DNA from 2 places in the Blautia sp. HCP3S3_G3 genome. Region 1 is predicted to be linked to the other one. Evidence: predicted binding sites of a transcription regulator. Region 1 holds the regulator's gene; the other holds the start of a gene.
What was found. The regulator Rex, encoded in region 1, represses fermentation and respiration genes when NADH is low (regulators of the CRP and FNR family bind a similar motif). The targets are predictions, from matches to a motif close to ATTGTTAANTANTTAACAAT.
Positions count from the first base shown of each region.

Region 2: pflB (formate C-acetyltransferase) is a predicted target of Rex. The motif match lies at 2,340-2,359, and genes of this name have one in related genera.

Region 1 covers NZ_JBQHXR010000008.1:63,195-71,066, forward strand. Annotated here, with positions in the region: gene ACTNEW_RS09320 (NAD(P)H-hydrate dehydratase) at 1-1,050, opposite strand, end outside; gene ACTNEW_RS09325 (redox-sensing transcriptional repressor Rex) at 1,188-1,835, opposite strand; gene ACTNEW_RS09330 (ABC-F family ATP-binding cassette domain-containing protein) at 2,059-3,969, shown strand; gene ACTNEW_RS09335 (NADP-dependent isocitrate dehydrogenase) at 4,181-5,389, opposite strand; gene ACTNEW_RS09340 (S8 family peptidase) at 5,513-6,349, opposite strand; gene ACTNEW_RS09345 (immunoglobulin-like domain-containing protein) at 6,798-7,604, opposite strand; gene ACTNEW_RS09350 (polysaccharide biosynthesis tyrosine autokinase) at 7,610-7,872, opposite strand, start outside.
Region 2 covers NZ_JBQHXR010000001.1:592,633-600,504, reverse strand. Annotated here, with positions in the region: gene grcA3 (autonomous glycyl radical cofactor GrcA3) at 1-31, opposite strand, end outside; gene pflB (formate C-acetyltransferase) at 201-2,288, opposite strand; gene ACTNEW_RS02685 (elongation factor G) at 2,701-4,791, opposite strand; gene ACTNEW_RS02680 (prephenate dehydrogenase) at 5,045-6,136, shown strand; gene aroA (3-phosphoshikimate 1-carboxyvinyltransferase) at 6,146-7,423, shown strand; gene ACTNEW_RS02670 (ABC transporter permease) at 7,546-7,872, opposite strand, start outside.

The DNA of each region.
Region 1 (7,872 bases):
ATCCAGAATCACCGGTTTTTGCGCAAGAGAAGCGTTTTTCAGAAACCACTCCGCACGTTCCCGGCTTTTTCCGGAAATACCAAGTCCCGGTCCGATTACAAGAACATCACACCAGTCAAGAGATTTCCGGTTGGCTTCTTCGGTAAATGCACAGGTGACCATAGCTTCCGGCAGCAGGATCTGAAGAGGAACCCGATTGGCCTCCTCTGTCTGGATCTTCACCATGCCGGCTCCTCCCGCCAGTGCTGCCGATGCGCACAGATAAGCTGCGCCGCACATGCCTTCCGTCCCGGCCACCACCAGAACCTTTCCAAAGGTTCCTTTATTGCCATATACGACCCGTTCCGGCAAAAGCCCAAGATCCGACTGTTCCAGATGCCAGGTACGGTCCTGCGGCTGATCTGCCCCGTAGATGCCGATATCTGCCACAACGATACGGCCTGCATACATTCGTCCCGGATAAAAACAGAGTCCTCGTTTGCGGAACGCAAAAGTCACTGTGAGATCTGCATGAAATGCAATGCCGAGTTCCTTTCCTGTATCTCCATCCACGCCTGAAGGAATATCCACTGCTACTTTCCATGCATCTGTTTCATTCATCCGCATAATCAGTTCTCTGTAAGCACCCTCTACAGGTCTTGCAAGTCCTACTCCGAAAAGGGCATCTACTATAGTAGTATATTCAGCCCATTCCACATTATGCACGACAGGCACCCCATAGTTGGATGCAATGCGGTACTGATTCCTGGTTTCCTCTGTCATACGATTCTCAGATCCTGCCACAAAAAACGAGGTGTCGACTCCCTCCAGATACAGAAGCCGCGCTATGGCAATTCCGTCACCGCCATTATTACCGCTTCCGCATACGACCAGCACCTTCTCCTTTTTATATTCCTCACTTGTACCATAAATCTTTTGAAAATGTTTTTTTATTTCTTCAGCTGTTTTTAATGCAGCCCGTTCCATCAGAACACAGGACGGAATTCCCATTTGATAAATCGCTGCATTATCCAGTTCCTTCATTCTTTTACAGGTAACGATTTCCTTCATAACGATTCTCCGATTATTCTTCAATACACTCTGGAACGTAACAGGAAAATGCGTGGCACTCTCCCGGGAAATAACAAAAAGCCGCCTCCGGGTCCGCTGAAAAATCCCCGGTCTATAGCGGCTCTTTTCATAATGCTTTATTTTTCCACATGCTCCTGGCGATACTGACTCAGATTATAAGACAGTGTCATCAGACTTTCGGAAAGATGGACATTCTCAACGATTACATCATCCGGCGTATCCAGATCTACATGGGCGAAATTCCAGATGGCCTTCACTCCGTTCTCGATCAGAATATTTGCCATCTCTTTTGCCCTGTTTTTCGGTAAAGTCAGGATTGCAATCTCCACAAGGTTTTCACGAAGAAAAAGAGGAAGGTCACTCAACATCTGAATTTCAATTCCGCGGACAGCCATTCCTTCCAGCACAGGATTAACATCAAAAATGCCTACCAGTTTAAATCCCCGTTTCTCAAAATCCACATAATTGGCAAGTGCCTGGCCAAGATTACCGGCTCCGAGAATGATCATTGGATGCTGGACATCCAGTCCAAGAATCTTCCCGATCTCCGTATAAAGAAATTTGACATTATATCCGTAGCCCTGCTGTCCAAAGCCCCCGAAATTATTCAGATCCTGACGGATCTGCGAAGCAGTGACTTTCATTTTTTTGCTCAGGTCATTGGAAGAAATTCTCTCCACATTTTCCTCCAGTAATTCCCCCAGATATCGATAATAACGCGGCAGGCGTTTAATAACAGCTTTTGAAATTTCTTTTGCGTCCACAAAGAACCCCTCCTTATCATACTATGTCAATTATAACGAATTGACATTTTATTGTCAATTAAAGTTGTAACATATTACCAAAAAAATATTGTTTACAGGCAATTTCCGGGGCTCCTTTCCGGATTTTTTCCTTTACAAAATCCGGAATTACGATATAATGAATTTTGAATGTATTTTATTTCTTATATTGCGACAAACTCAGACATCTTTTGGAGGAATTCATATGATTTTATCATGTCAGAACATTTGCAAATCCTTTGGTGAAAAAGTGATTCTCCATGACGCATCTTTTCATATAGAAGAACGGGAAAAAGCCGCACTGATCGGCAATAACGGCGCAGGCAAGACGACTTTGCTGCGTATTATCATGCAGGAGATTTCTACGGATTCCGGTACTGTTGTCATTTCCCGTGACAAGAATATCGGTTATCTTGCCCAGTATCAGGATATCCATGGTCATCATACCATTTATGAAGAGCTTCTTACGACCAAACAGCATATCATTGATATGGAAACCCGGATGCGGTCGATTGAGCAGGAAATGAAGCATACCTCCGGGGAACAGCTGGAAACGCTTATGAACACTTATACCCGCCTCACTCATGAATTTGAACTCCAGAACGGCTATGCGTACAAGAGTGAACTGACCGGAGTCCTGAAAGGACTTGGGTTTGGAGAAGAGGATTTTGACAAGCAGATCGAAACACTTTCCGGCGGTCAGAAAACACGTGTTGCACTTGGCAAGCTGCTGATTTCCAAACCGGATATCCTTCTTCTGGATGAGCCGACCAACCATCTGGATATGGAGAGTATTACCTGGCTGGAGACGTATCTGCTGAATTATCCGGGTGCGGTCTTCATTGTTTCTCATGACCGTTATTTCCTTGATAAAGTGGTGACAAAAATCGTGGAGATTGAAGCCGGGGAAGTCCGTTCCTATACAGGTAATTATTCCGCCTACGCGCTGAAAAAAGCACAGCTTCGCGATGCGCAGTACAAGGCTTACCTCAATCAGCAGCGTGAGATCAAACATCAGGAAGCTGTGATTGCAAAACTGAAATCTTTTAACCGGGAAAAGTCCATCAAACGGGCAGAAAGCCGGGAAAAAATGCTGGGTAAAATCCAGCGTCTGGATAAACCGGTGGAAATTCAGGATCAGATGCGTCTTTCTCTGGAACCCCGGTTTGTCAGCGGAAATGATGTACTGACCGTGGAGGAGCTTTCCAAGAGTTTTCCGGGACAACTTCTGTTTCAGAATATTTCCTTTGAAATCAAACGTGGGGAACGGGTAGCACTCATTGGCAGCAACGGCACAGGAAAAACAACGATGCTGAAGATTATCAACGGAATTCTTTCCGCTGATACCGGAAAATTTACCCTTGGTTCCAAGGTACAGATCGGATATTATGATCAGGAGCATCACGTTCTTCATATGGACAAGACAATCTTTCAGGAAATTTCTGATACGTATCCGACTCTTACAGAGACGGAAATCCGCAACATGCTTGCTGCTTTTCTTTTTACAGGGGACGATGTTTTTAAGGAAATATCTGCTCTCTCCGGTGGAGAAAGAGGACGTGTTTCCCTTGCAAAACTGATGCTTTCGGAAGCCAATTTTCTGATTCTCGATGAGCCGACCAACCATCTGGACATTGCTTCCAAGGAAATTCTGGAAGAAGCCCTGAACAGCTATACAGGAACGGTATTCTATGTTTCTCATGACCGTTATTTTATCAATCAGACGGCAACCAGAATTCTGGATCTGACGAATCAGAAGATTGTGAATTATATCGGTGATTATGATTATTATCTCGAGAAACGGGAAGAACTGACAGAAAAGTATGCTCCTGCTGCTGAAGAAGAGATTAACGAGGCATCTCCGACATCCGACAATAAGATTTCCTGGCAGCAGCAAAAAGAAGAACAGGCGCAGAAACGTAAACGGGAAAATGAACTGAAAAAAACGGAGAAACGTATCGAAGAGCTTGAAAATCGAGATAAAGAAATCGACGAAACACTTGTGCTTCCGGATGTTTGCACAAATGTAGCGAAATGTACCGCTCTCAGCCGCGAAAAAGAAGCAATCGCAGAAGAACTGGAAGAACTTTATGAGAAGTGGGAAACGCTTGCATAATGGTATAGATTTATAACGGCATATATTTTAAAACCGCAGAATTCCCCAAAAGGGAACCTGCGGTTTTTTATGGAGTGTATCAATAAATTTGGATACACGCAATGTGAAAGCCCAACGAAACGGGCAGAAAAAAACAATTTCATCAGATAGGGTTCTGCGTATCTCACGACGGTACAAGATGTCCGGCACTCGAATCTCGGCAGCTGATTTTTTACATAATAGAATCCAGAGTTTCTCTGACAGCAAGAATGAAATCTCTGCTGTTCAGTACTGTCGGGTTCTCCAGAGCCGTAATTAAAGCCAGATCTTTTGTCATTTTTCCGGATTCGATCGTTTTTAAGGTTGCTTTTTCCAGAGAATCCGCAAAAGCAGCCAGTTTCTGGTTACCGTCAAGTTCTCCGCGTTTGCGAAGAGCACCTGTCCAAGCAAAAATAGTGGCTACGGAGTTGGTGGAGGTTTCTTTTCCTTCCAGATGACGGTAATAATGTCTCTGTACGGTTCCGTGAGCAGCCTCATACTCATAATATCCATGAGGAGAAACCAGTACAGAAGTCATCATAGCCAGAGAACCGAATGCCGAAGATACCATATCGCTCATGACATCTCCGTCATAATTCTTGCAGGCCCAGATAAAACCGCCTTCCGCTTTCATGACACGGGCTACAATATCATCGATCAGACTGTAAAAATAGGTCAGCCCTGCCGCCTCAAATTTATCTTTAAATTCAGATTCAAAAATCTGTTGGAAAATTTCTTTAAACTTACCGTCATAGGTTTTGGAAATGGTATCTTTGGCGCCAAACCATACATCCTGTTTGGTATCAAGCGCGTAATTAAAGCAGCTTCTTGCAAAGCTTTCAATGGATGATTCCATGTTGTGCATGCCCATTGCAACACCAGGTGTTTTAAATTCCTGCACCAGAGAGCGCTTTTCTTCTCCATCGTTACTTGTATATACCAGTTCGACTTTTCCAGGCTTATCAATATAAAATTCCGTATTTTTGTAAATATCACCATATGCGTGGCGGGCCAGGGTAATCGGCTTTTTCCAGTTTCGGACACACGGTTCAATGCCCTTTACAATAATCGGTGCACGGAAGACAGTTCCATCCAGAATCGCCCGAATTGTTCCATTGGGACTTTTATACATTTTTTTCAGATCATACTCTTCCATTCTGGCTTTGTTTGGAGTGATTGTAGCGCATTTTACTGCTACACCGTATTTTTTGGTTGCTTCTGCTGCATCTATGGTCACCTGATCATCAGTCTCATTACGATGTTTCAGCCCAAGATCATAGTATTCGGTATTCAGGTCAATATAGGGGAGCAAAAGCTCATCTTTGATCATTTGCCAGAGAATTCTGGTCATCTCGTCGCCATCCATTTCAACTAATGGGGTCTGCATTTTGATTTTTTCCATAATGTCCTCCTCTGCTGCATTTCATCCAACCATCCATAATCAACACTTATTTTATCCAAAATACATCAAATCGTCAATACTTTTATATGTTAACGCATCACTTTCATCAAAATGTCCGAAAAATCACAGAGATAAGAACCTTTTACAGTTAAATTTTCCCCAACCCTGTTGATTTCTTGACAATCCCATGTCATCAGCACTATCCTTTAACATCATTTTGATCTCCATGTTTGTCAGATCTTGATTTTTTTCCAGTTTTAATGCGATTGCACCGGAGACAAGAGGGGTAGACATGGAGGTGCCGCTTTTGGCAGAATAAAAGCGGTCCGGTCCGGGAACACAGGACATGATATGATTTCCCGGCGCAACAATATCCGGTTTGCAGATACAATCGTAGGTCGGGCCGCATCCGGAAACACCGCTGGAGCCTTCCAGCAGATCGCTGGAACCAACGGTAATGATTTTTTTGCTGCTTCCGGGGGCTGTGATACTGGATGGTTTCGGTCCGAGATTTCCTGCTGCCGCAACCACGATCAGCCCTTTGTCCCAGAGTTCTTCCACTCCGCGAATCAGGGCATCCTGATCATTTCCTGTTTTGTACGTTGTACCCACAGAAATATTGACGATACGTATATGGTACTGCTCATGATAACGCAAAATCCATCGGAACGCACGCATGACATTTTCTTTATTTCCGTTTCCGAAACGGTCCAGCACTTTTAATGCCGCAATCCTGCAGGAAGGTGCTATGCCTTTATAAAGGCCCTTTGAAGCTTTTCCATCTCCGCATAGAATTCCTGCAACATGAGTTCCATGTCCATTGTCATCATAAGGACGCGAGCGGTATGATACAAAATCACGAAAAACAATGATCCGGTTCCCAAAATCCATGTGCGGATATATTCCCGTATCCAGAATCGCTGTTGTGACACCTTTTCCCGTATATTTGTCAGTTTCCATATTGTCTCCAAATACAGGATTTATTTTAGCTTATTCTTCGATATGCGTGTTTGCGCATCGGATCTGTTGATTTTGCATAAATTTTAATAAAAAGGAAATACTGAACAGATAGAAAACAACAGGATCATCCTGATTTATGATTTTTAAAGGAGGAAGGTTAGAAAATGCTGCTGATCATACTCATTCTGGCACTTGTTATCCAAACATTTATTTTATTTTGTTGTGCCGCAGCTGGAAACGACCAGATGTCCCGGGAAATTTCCGACCAGGAACAAATAGAATTTCTGAAAGAATGGTGTAAAAATCATCAGGGACATAAGAAAATGCAATAGAACATACCTGCCCCAATACGATATCGATCAGATACGAAAAAGTCATATAAAATATCATAATAGGAGATATTTTATATGACTTTTTCGAAACCTTATCTGATTATACCAATATTTTCTTACTCAACGATAAATTTCAATACAGCCTGATTGGAAGTATTTCCGGCAGAGTCGATTACATAATAGGTACATTCATAGGTACCCGGTGTCAGTGTATCCAGTGAACCGGTAATCTGAATCTTTGTCCAGAGATCGTAAACATTGTCTGTATCATCTGTAATCTCTTTTACATAGCTGAGACGGTCTACAGAAGTTCCGGCCGGAACTGTTACCACATAATCTGTCAGATATATACGAGGATTCTGCGCCGGCATCGCAGCGGCTGCAGCTTCCTGCTCTGTGCGTGCCTGTTCTGCTTCGGAAGAGGTATCTGTACCCATGTCAGCAGAGGTCGGCTCTTCTACGGTATCAGAAGCGGAATCTCCGTTCTGTTCTTCATCCGAAGAATTACTTACATCCTGTTCTTCTGTATCTGCTCCTTCTGTATTAGAATCTGTCTCTTCTGATTCATTTGCCGCAGCTTCTTCCTGTTCATTCCCTGCAGTTTGTTCTGCCGGATAAGTCTGCTTTACCTTGGTAATATTATTAGAGTTATCCTTTGCTACATAAACGATACAAACTTCATCTTTATCCACTGCATAAACAGATTCTACGGTAAGAGAATCTGTTACATCCCCGTCTTTTTCATCAAAAGCGATTACATTTTCCAGTAGTTCGGAATCTTTCATACCCTCATGGTACACGAGACTTGTATTGTTACAGGTTACTTCCGGACCGGTTCTGTCTCCATTCAGGCGGAACCATCCAACAAGTGCGATTAATCCCACACAAACAACAGCCATAAACACAGCAAATTTTTTTGACATAGTATTTACTCCTTACCTTCCTGTCCATACTGTCCATATCGACCATACTTGCCGTATTTTCCATAGTATTTTCCATATCCCTGTTTAGCAAGGTCAACTTTGTTCAGAATTACACCAAGAATCGGGCAGGCACATCTTGCAAGCTGTTCTTTGACTTCCTGTGCAAAGCGATAGCTGATGACACCGGATTCCATAACCATAATAGAACCATCACACTGATCTGCAATAACAGCACTGTCAATGACGCTTCCAAGAGGCGGTGTGTCAA
Region 2 (7,872 bases), on a different contig from region 1:
GGTTGTCAATCTGTGCGTCACTGATATTCATAATATGTTTTCTCCTTTCTTTTCTGCCCTCGAAGCTTTCATTTCTGTACCATTTTTATCGTTCCAATATCTTATCGAAATCTGATTGATTTTTATATTCATCTATTTTTGTATCTTTTCTTTTTTACATTGCTCCGTATCGATACGTTCAGTCTTTCTTCCGGTATTCTTTACTCTGCATCTCTCTCATCCGGCATATTCGGTTCGCAGCATGCGCAGTCCGGATCCAGTTCAAAGGTGATATCATCGAAGAAAATGGCATCATCTTTGCCAAGGGCTCCCGGAATAATGGAGAATGTATTGGAAATACCATCCTGCGCATCCTTAAACGGCAGCTTGGAAACGGAACTGAGAGATGCAACGGCTCCATGGCTGTCTCTGTGATGCATTGGATTTGCACCAGGTGCAAACGGCTGTCCTGCTTTTCTTCCATCCGGTGTGGAACCGGTATTTTTTCCATATACCACATTGGAGGTAATCGTCAGAATAGAAGTAGTCGGAATACCGCCTCTGTAGGTATGATTTCCCTTTATATAATGCATAAACTCATGGACAACATCGTATGCGATCTCATCTACGCGGTCATCATCATTTCCATATTTTGGAAAATCACCTTCTACCACATAATCTACGACAATCCCATTCTCATCACGAATGGTTTTTACTTTTGCATACTTAATCGCAGACAGAGAATCTGTCACTACAGAAAGCCCTGCAATACCGGTCGCAAACCAGCGGGTTACTTTTTTGTCATGAAGAGCCATCTGGATTCTTTCGTAACAGTATTTATCATGCATGTAATGAATAATATTCAGAGTATTTACATAAACACTTGCCAGCCACTTCATCATATCATGGAATTTTTCCATCACTTCCTCATAATCCAGATATTCGGATGTAATCGGACGATATTTGGGGCCAACCTGTTTCTTGCTCACTTCATCTACACCGCCATTGATCGCATAAAGCAGACATTTTGCAAGGTTCGCGCGCGCACCGAAGAACTGCATTTCCTTACCCACACGCATGGAAGATACACAGCAGGCAATCGCATAATCGTCGCCATGAGTCACGCGCATCAGGTCATCATTCTCATACTGAATAGAAGAAGACATGATGGAAGTCTTTGCACAGAAACGTTTGAAGTTCTGCGGCAGTCTGGTAGACCAGAGAACTGTCAGGTTCGGTTCCGGAGCAGTTCCAAGATTTTCCAGAGTATGAAGATAGCGATAGGACATTTTTGTTACCATAGAACGTCCGTCAATTCCCATACCTCCAATGGACTCTGTTACCCATGTCGGATCACCGGAGAACAATGCATTGTATTCCGGAGTTCTTGCAAATTTCACAAGACGAAGCTTCATAATAAAATGATCAACAAACTCCTGGATTTCCTCTTCTGTAAACGTTCCGTTTTTCAGGTCACGTTCTGCATAGATATCAATAAAAGTAGACGTACGGCCCAGAGACATAGCTGCTCCGTTCTGCTCCTTAATCGCTGCAAGATAACCAAAATACAGCCACTGAATTGCTTCCTGCACATTTGCTGCCGGTCTGCTGATATCATATCCGTAAATCCGGCCAAGTTCTTTCAGCTCTTTTAACGCTTTGATCTGTTCAGAAAGCTCCTCACGTTCTCTTGTAACATCAGAGTACATGATAATTCTTGTGGTATCTTTCTGTTTCTGTTTATCTTCAATCAGTCTGTCAACACCGTAAAGTGCCACACGTCTGTAATCACCGATAATACGTCCGCGTCCGTAAGCATCCGGAAGTCCGGTTATAATATGACTGGAACGGCATGCACGCATTTCCGGAGTATACGCATCAAACACACCGTCATTATGTGTTTTTCTGTGCCTGGTAAAGAATTCTACGACCTGCGGATCCACATGATATCCATTATCCTCGCAGGCTTTGATTGCCATACGGATTCCACCGTAAGGCTGCAGAGAACGTTTAAATGGTTTATCTGTCTGAAATCCGACAATTTTCTCTTTATCTTTATTCAAGTATCCCGGTCCATGGGAGGTAATGGTAGAAATAATTTTGGTATCCATATCAAGAACGCCGCCTTTTGCACGCTCTTCTTCGGAAAGCTTCATAACCTGTGCCCATAACTCTTTTGTTGCTTCCGTCGGTCCTGCCAAAAAGGACTCGTCTCCCTCGTAAGGTGTGTAGTTTTTCTGAATGAAATCGCGTACGTTGATTTCCTTCTCCCATACGCCCTCTTTAAAAGAAGTCCATTCCTGTCTCATTTGGTTCCTCCTTGCTGTTCACTGTTTTCATTGACAGCACCAATATATAGTATTGTTAAATTTTAGTCAAGCAATATATTGTACTTATTTTGATACATACCTACTATTATTGTATTAAAATAAGTACTTGAATTTTTTTATCCGAAAGAATCCAGCTTTGCAGGACTCTTTGTTATAGTTGCCATACCGTTTCTTTTTATACCGTAAGAGAAAAATTCCTTTTCAGCAAATATACTATTCAGATTTGAAATCTTTCCAGAACGTGTTTAAAACGTTCTCTAAAATTGTAAAATGTACGCCAAAATGAAAACAGAGGAACAGCGGAACAGACATATTCCGGGCAACAGAAAAAGCCCCCGTACGGGAGCTTTTCCTGAATGAACATCATCCATGTTCTGAATCTTTAAAATCTTTACTCTTCATTGCTTTCCAGCTTGCTTGCTCTTGCCTCGATTTCCTTGGCCTGAATATCATTCGGAGCCTGTTCGTAACGAGCGAACGTGTAGGAGAAATCTCCGCTTCCGCCTGTCATGGAACGAAGGTCTGTGGAATATCCATAAATTTCAAGCATTGGAACATCTGCTTCAATAATGGTATTGCCCTCATGATCAGGATTCATACCAAGCACACGTCCGCGGCGTTTATTCAGGTCACCCATAACATCACCGGTAAATTTATCCGGAACTGTTACCTTCATGGAAACGATTGGCTCCAGAAGTACCGGAGAAGCATCCATAAATCCCTTCTTGAAAGCAAGGATGGTTGCCATCTTAAATGCCATTTCAGAGGAGTCTACCGGATGATAGGATCCATCATACAGAGTAGCCTTCACACCAACTACCGGATATGCAGCCAGAGGTCCTTTCTGAACACATTCCTGGAGACCCTTCTCAACTGCCGGGAAGTAGTTCTTCGGAACAGCACCGCCGACAACTACCTGTTCAAATTCGTATGGAGTCTCCAGATCACCGGACGGAGCAAAACGCATTTTAACATGTCCGTACTGACCATGTCCACCGGACTGTTTCTTATGTTTGCCTTCCACATCAGAATTCTTACGGATCGTCTCACGGAACGGAACCTTCGGTTTGGAAAGTTCGATTTCTACTTTGTAGCGCTCTTTCAGTTTATTTACAACGATATCCAGATGCTGGTCACCCATACCATAAAGGAGTGACTGACGGTTCGCGGAATCATTTACAACCTTCAGAGTCTTATCTTCATTCATCATTCTGGAAAGAGCCTGCGAAATCTTGTCTTCATCGCCCTTCTTCACAGCTTTATATCTCTTATAGGTATATGGTGTGGAAATCAGAGTCTTCGGATACAGAATCGGATTTGTCTTGGTTGCAAGGCTGTCACCGGTCTGTACGCTGTTCAGTTTTGCAATGGCACCGATATCACCTGCATGAAGCTCCGGAACTTCAATTGGTTTGGAACCTTCCAGAACATACAGCTTGTTCAGACGTTCTTCTTCTCCTTTTTCAACATTTAACAGAGTATCATCCGACTTGATAACACCGGAGCAAACTTTGATAAGAGAATATTTGCCAAGGAACGGATCTACGATGGTTTTCCATACATAAGCAGATTTTGCTTTTGCAAAGTCGTAATTTGCTTCATAAATTTCATTGGTCTTCTGGGAAATACCGTTGCATGCACGTTTATCCGGGCTCGGGAAATAGCCGCAGATATCATCCAGAAGGTTGGATACACCGCGAAGGTTCACCGGTGAACCCATGCATACAGGAACGATGCTTGCTTCCTGAACATTGGTAGCAAGTGCAGCGGAAACCTCTGTTACGGAGAATTCATCGCCTTCAAAATAACGGTCCATAAATTCTTCACTGGTCTCAGCTACGGATTCCATCAGGATTTCATGATATTTCTCAAGATACTCATTCAGGTATTCCGGAATATCACATTCTTCCTTCTTACCCTTGTCAATATATTTACGCCCGGCCTGTTTCACAACGTTAACATAGCCCACGAATTTGCCGTCTTCACGAATCGGGAAATGAAGAGGAGCAATCTTCTTGCCGTAAAGCTCTGTCAGTTCTTCCACAACTTTACGATAGCTGACATCGTCCACATCCATATCCGTAACAAAAATCATACGCGGAAGTTTATATTTCTCACAAAGATTCCATGCCTTCTGGGTTCCAACCTGAACACCAGCCTTACCGGAAACAACGATGATCGCTGCATCAGCAGCACCTACAGCTTCTTCTACTTCACCAACAAAATCAAAATATCCAGGAGTGTCAAGAACATTAATCTTTACCTTGTTCCATGGTACCGGAATCAGCGTAGTGGAGATAGAAAACTGTCTCTTAATTTCTTCTTTGTCAAAATCGCTGACTGTATTTCCATCCTCTACTCTGCCGAGGCGGTTTGTCATTCCTGCTAAATAAGCCATCGCCTCTGCCAATGTTGTCTTGCCGGCTCCGCCATGACCTAATAGGACTACATTTCTAATTCGGTCAGTTCTAAAAACGTCCATATGTAATACCTCCCTGTTTGTCTAATATGTCCATATTCTACTAAAAATCTCTTCAACTTTCAAGTATTTTATGAAATTTTAACAAGGTTTTTTCTGTTTTTTCTTCAAATGCATCGTTATTTTCACCGACAATTGACTTTTTTCCCCTAATCTCTTACAATAAGCTGAAGATTTTACTATAATATAGTATTATTGCGGCAGATTATCACTGCCGATTGCGAGAACTTGTTACTGGAAAGGAAGCTTACTACCCATGAAAACCATTGCTTTTATCGGTCTTGGACTGATCGGCGGTTCCATTGCCAAAGCGATCCGGAAATATCATCCGGACTATCATCTTCTGGCTTATGCCAGACATAAAGAAACACTGGCAGCAGCACTGAACAGCAATACCATTGACGCTGTCTGTGAAGCACAGGACGAACGTTATGGTTCCTGTGATTATATTTTTCTGTGCGCACCTGTGGAATACAATCTGAAATACCTGGAATATCTCAAAGAGGTCATCTCCGACCACTGTATCATCACCGATGTAGGCAGTGTCAAGGGAATCATTCATAAGCGTGTCAAAGAACTCGGAATGGAAAAATGCTTCATCGGCGGACATCCCATGGCCGGTTCGGAACGTTCCGGTTTCGCTCATTCCAGTGACCGTCTGATTGAAAATGCTTATTATATCATCACTCCGGGAGGTGAGGTAGAGCTGGAGCAGCTCACAGATTTCACAGAGCTGGTTTCCTCCATTGGTGCCATTCCCATGGTACTCACCGCTCAGGAACATGACTATATCACTGCCGGTGTCAGTCATCTTCCTCATATCATTGCCTCCGCACTTGTAAATCTGGTCAATGCTCTGGACAATGATCAGGAATACATGAAAACGATTGCTGCAGGAGGTTTCCGGGATATCACAAGAATTGCCTCCTCCTCTCCTGTCATGTGGCAGCAGATCTGTCTGGAAAATCATGAAAACATTTCCAGTGTTCTAGATGAATATATCCGTATGCTGATTCAGATCCGCTGTACCATTGATAATCAGGAAGCGGACCATCTTTATCAGATGTTTGCCAGCTCCCGGGATTACAGGGATTCTATCGATGCAACGTCCAGCGGTCCCATCAGCAAGCTTCATGTCCTGTATCTGGACATCGCTGACGAAGCCGGCGGAATTGCCACCATTGCCACCATTCTCGCCATGGATAATATCAGTATCAAAAATATCGGTATCATACACAACCGGGAATTTGAGCAGGGTGTGCTGAAAATCGAATTTTATGAAGAAGACGCCATGAAACGCGCCATTTCTCTCCTGAAAAAAAGAAATTACATTGTATACGAACGGTAGGTATCAGTTATGGAAATCAAAAAACAGACTTCTCTCCGCGGCGAAATTGCTGTACCCGGAGATAAATCCATTTCCCACAGAGCTGTCATGTTCGGTTCTCTGGCAGAAGGCACGACAAAAATCACACATTTTCTCAATGGGGCAGACTGTCTGTCTACCATTTCCTGTTTCCGGAAAATGGGAATTAACATTGAACAACATGCTTCGGAAATTCTGGTGCACGGCAAAGGACTTCACGGCCTCTGTGCTCCGGACAGCATTCTCGATGTAGGCAACAGCGGCACGACCACCCGCCTGATCTCAGGCATTCTTGCAGGGCAGGATTTTGTTTCTGAACTGAATGGCGATGCTTCCATCCAGAGCCGTCCCATGAAGCGCATTATGACACCGCTTCTCTCTATGGGGGCGGATATCACCAGCATCCGCGGCAATGGCTGTGCACCTCTCCGCATCAGCGGACGTCCTCTTCATGCCGTACATTACAACTCTCCGGTAGCTTCCGCACAGGTCAAATCCTGTGTACTGCTGGCAGGTATGTATGCGGATGGCATTACAAGTGTTACGGAACCGGTACTTTCCAGAAATCATACAGAAATTATGCTGAACTATTTCGGGGCACAGGTAACCTCTCAGGGTACCACTGCTTCCATCCATCCGGATCCTGCTCTGGAAGCAAGGGAAATCAGAGTACCTGGAGATATTTCCTCTGCAGCTTATTTTATAGCCGCCGGACTTCTCACGCCGAACAGTGAGATACTGATCAGAAACGTTGGAATCAATCCTACCAGAGATGGGATTCTTCGTGTCTGCAAAGAGATGGGAGCAGATATCACTCTCCTGAACGTCTCTCAGGACGGAGAACCGACAGCTGACCTTCTCGTTCGCACAAGCAGCCTTCATGGAACTACAGTCGGCGGCGAGATCATCCCTGCACTGATTGATGAGATTCCCATGATTGCTGTTATGGCCGCATTTGCAGAAGGAACCACCGTCATCAAAGATGCACAGGAACTGAAGGTCAAAGAATCCAACCGCATCGAGGTTATGGTGGATAATCTGAAACGCATGGGTGCGGATATCGAAGCAACCGATGACGGCATGATCATCCGGGGAGGAGTTCCCCTCCACGGTGCTGTGATTGATTCTCATCTGGATCACCGAATCGCCATGTCTTTCGCTGTTGCAGGCACCATCTGCGACGGACCGGTGGAAATCGAAGGGGCCGAATGCGTCAATATCTCTTATCCGGAATTTTATCAGGATCTGTACGGGCTGGCGCGTGTTTGAAGATTCCGAATATTCAAATTGAGAAAGGATCCTGCTTTACAGGATTCTCCGCCTGCGGCGGATTGCTTTAGCAATATAAAAACTCTCTCAGTGCTTCCGAGAGAGTTTTTTATTACCATTTTTCAGTTTCCACGAATTTCCTGGCGCATAAACCGGACATAGGCAATGGTAAATGCTGCCAGAGTCAATGCAGCCATACCTACCAGATGCGGCCATACCAGAAGCAGGCTCTGTCCCAGAGAAAGATACCCGCTGATCGCACCTACCATCTGCGACATGGTTACCACATTTACTGTACGAACGGAAGGATTCAGAATCGTGCTCACTGCTTCTGAGTAAAGATAATAAGGAGAAATCCTGTTCAGATACAGCTCACAATTATAATTGCTCATGGTATTGATAATCGCATGGTACTGGTCATTGATCGGGTAAACAGCGTTTGCAATCAT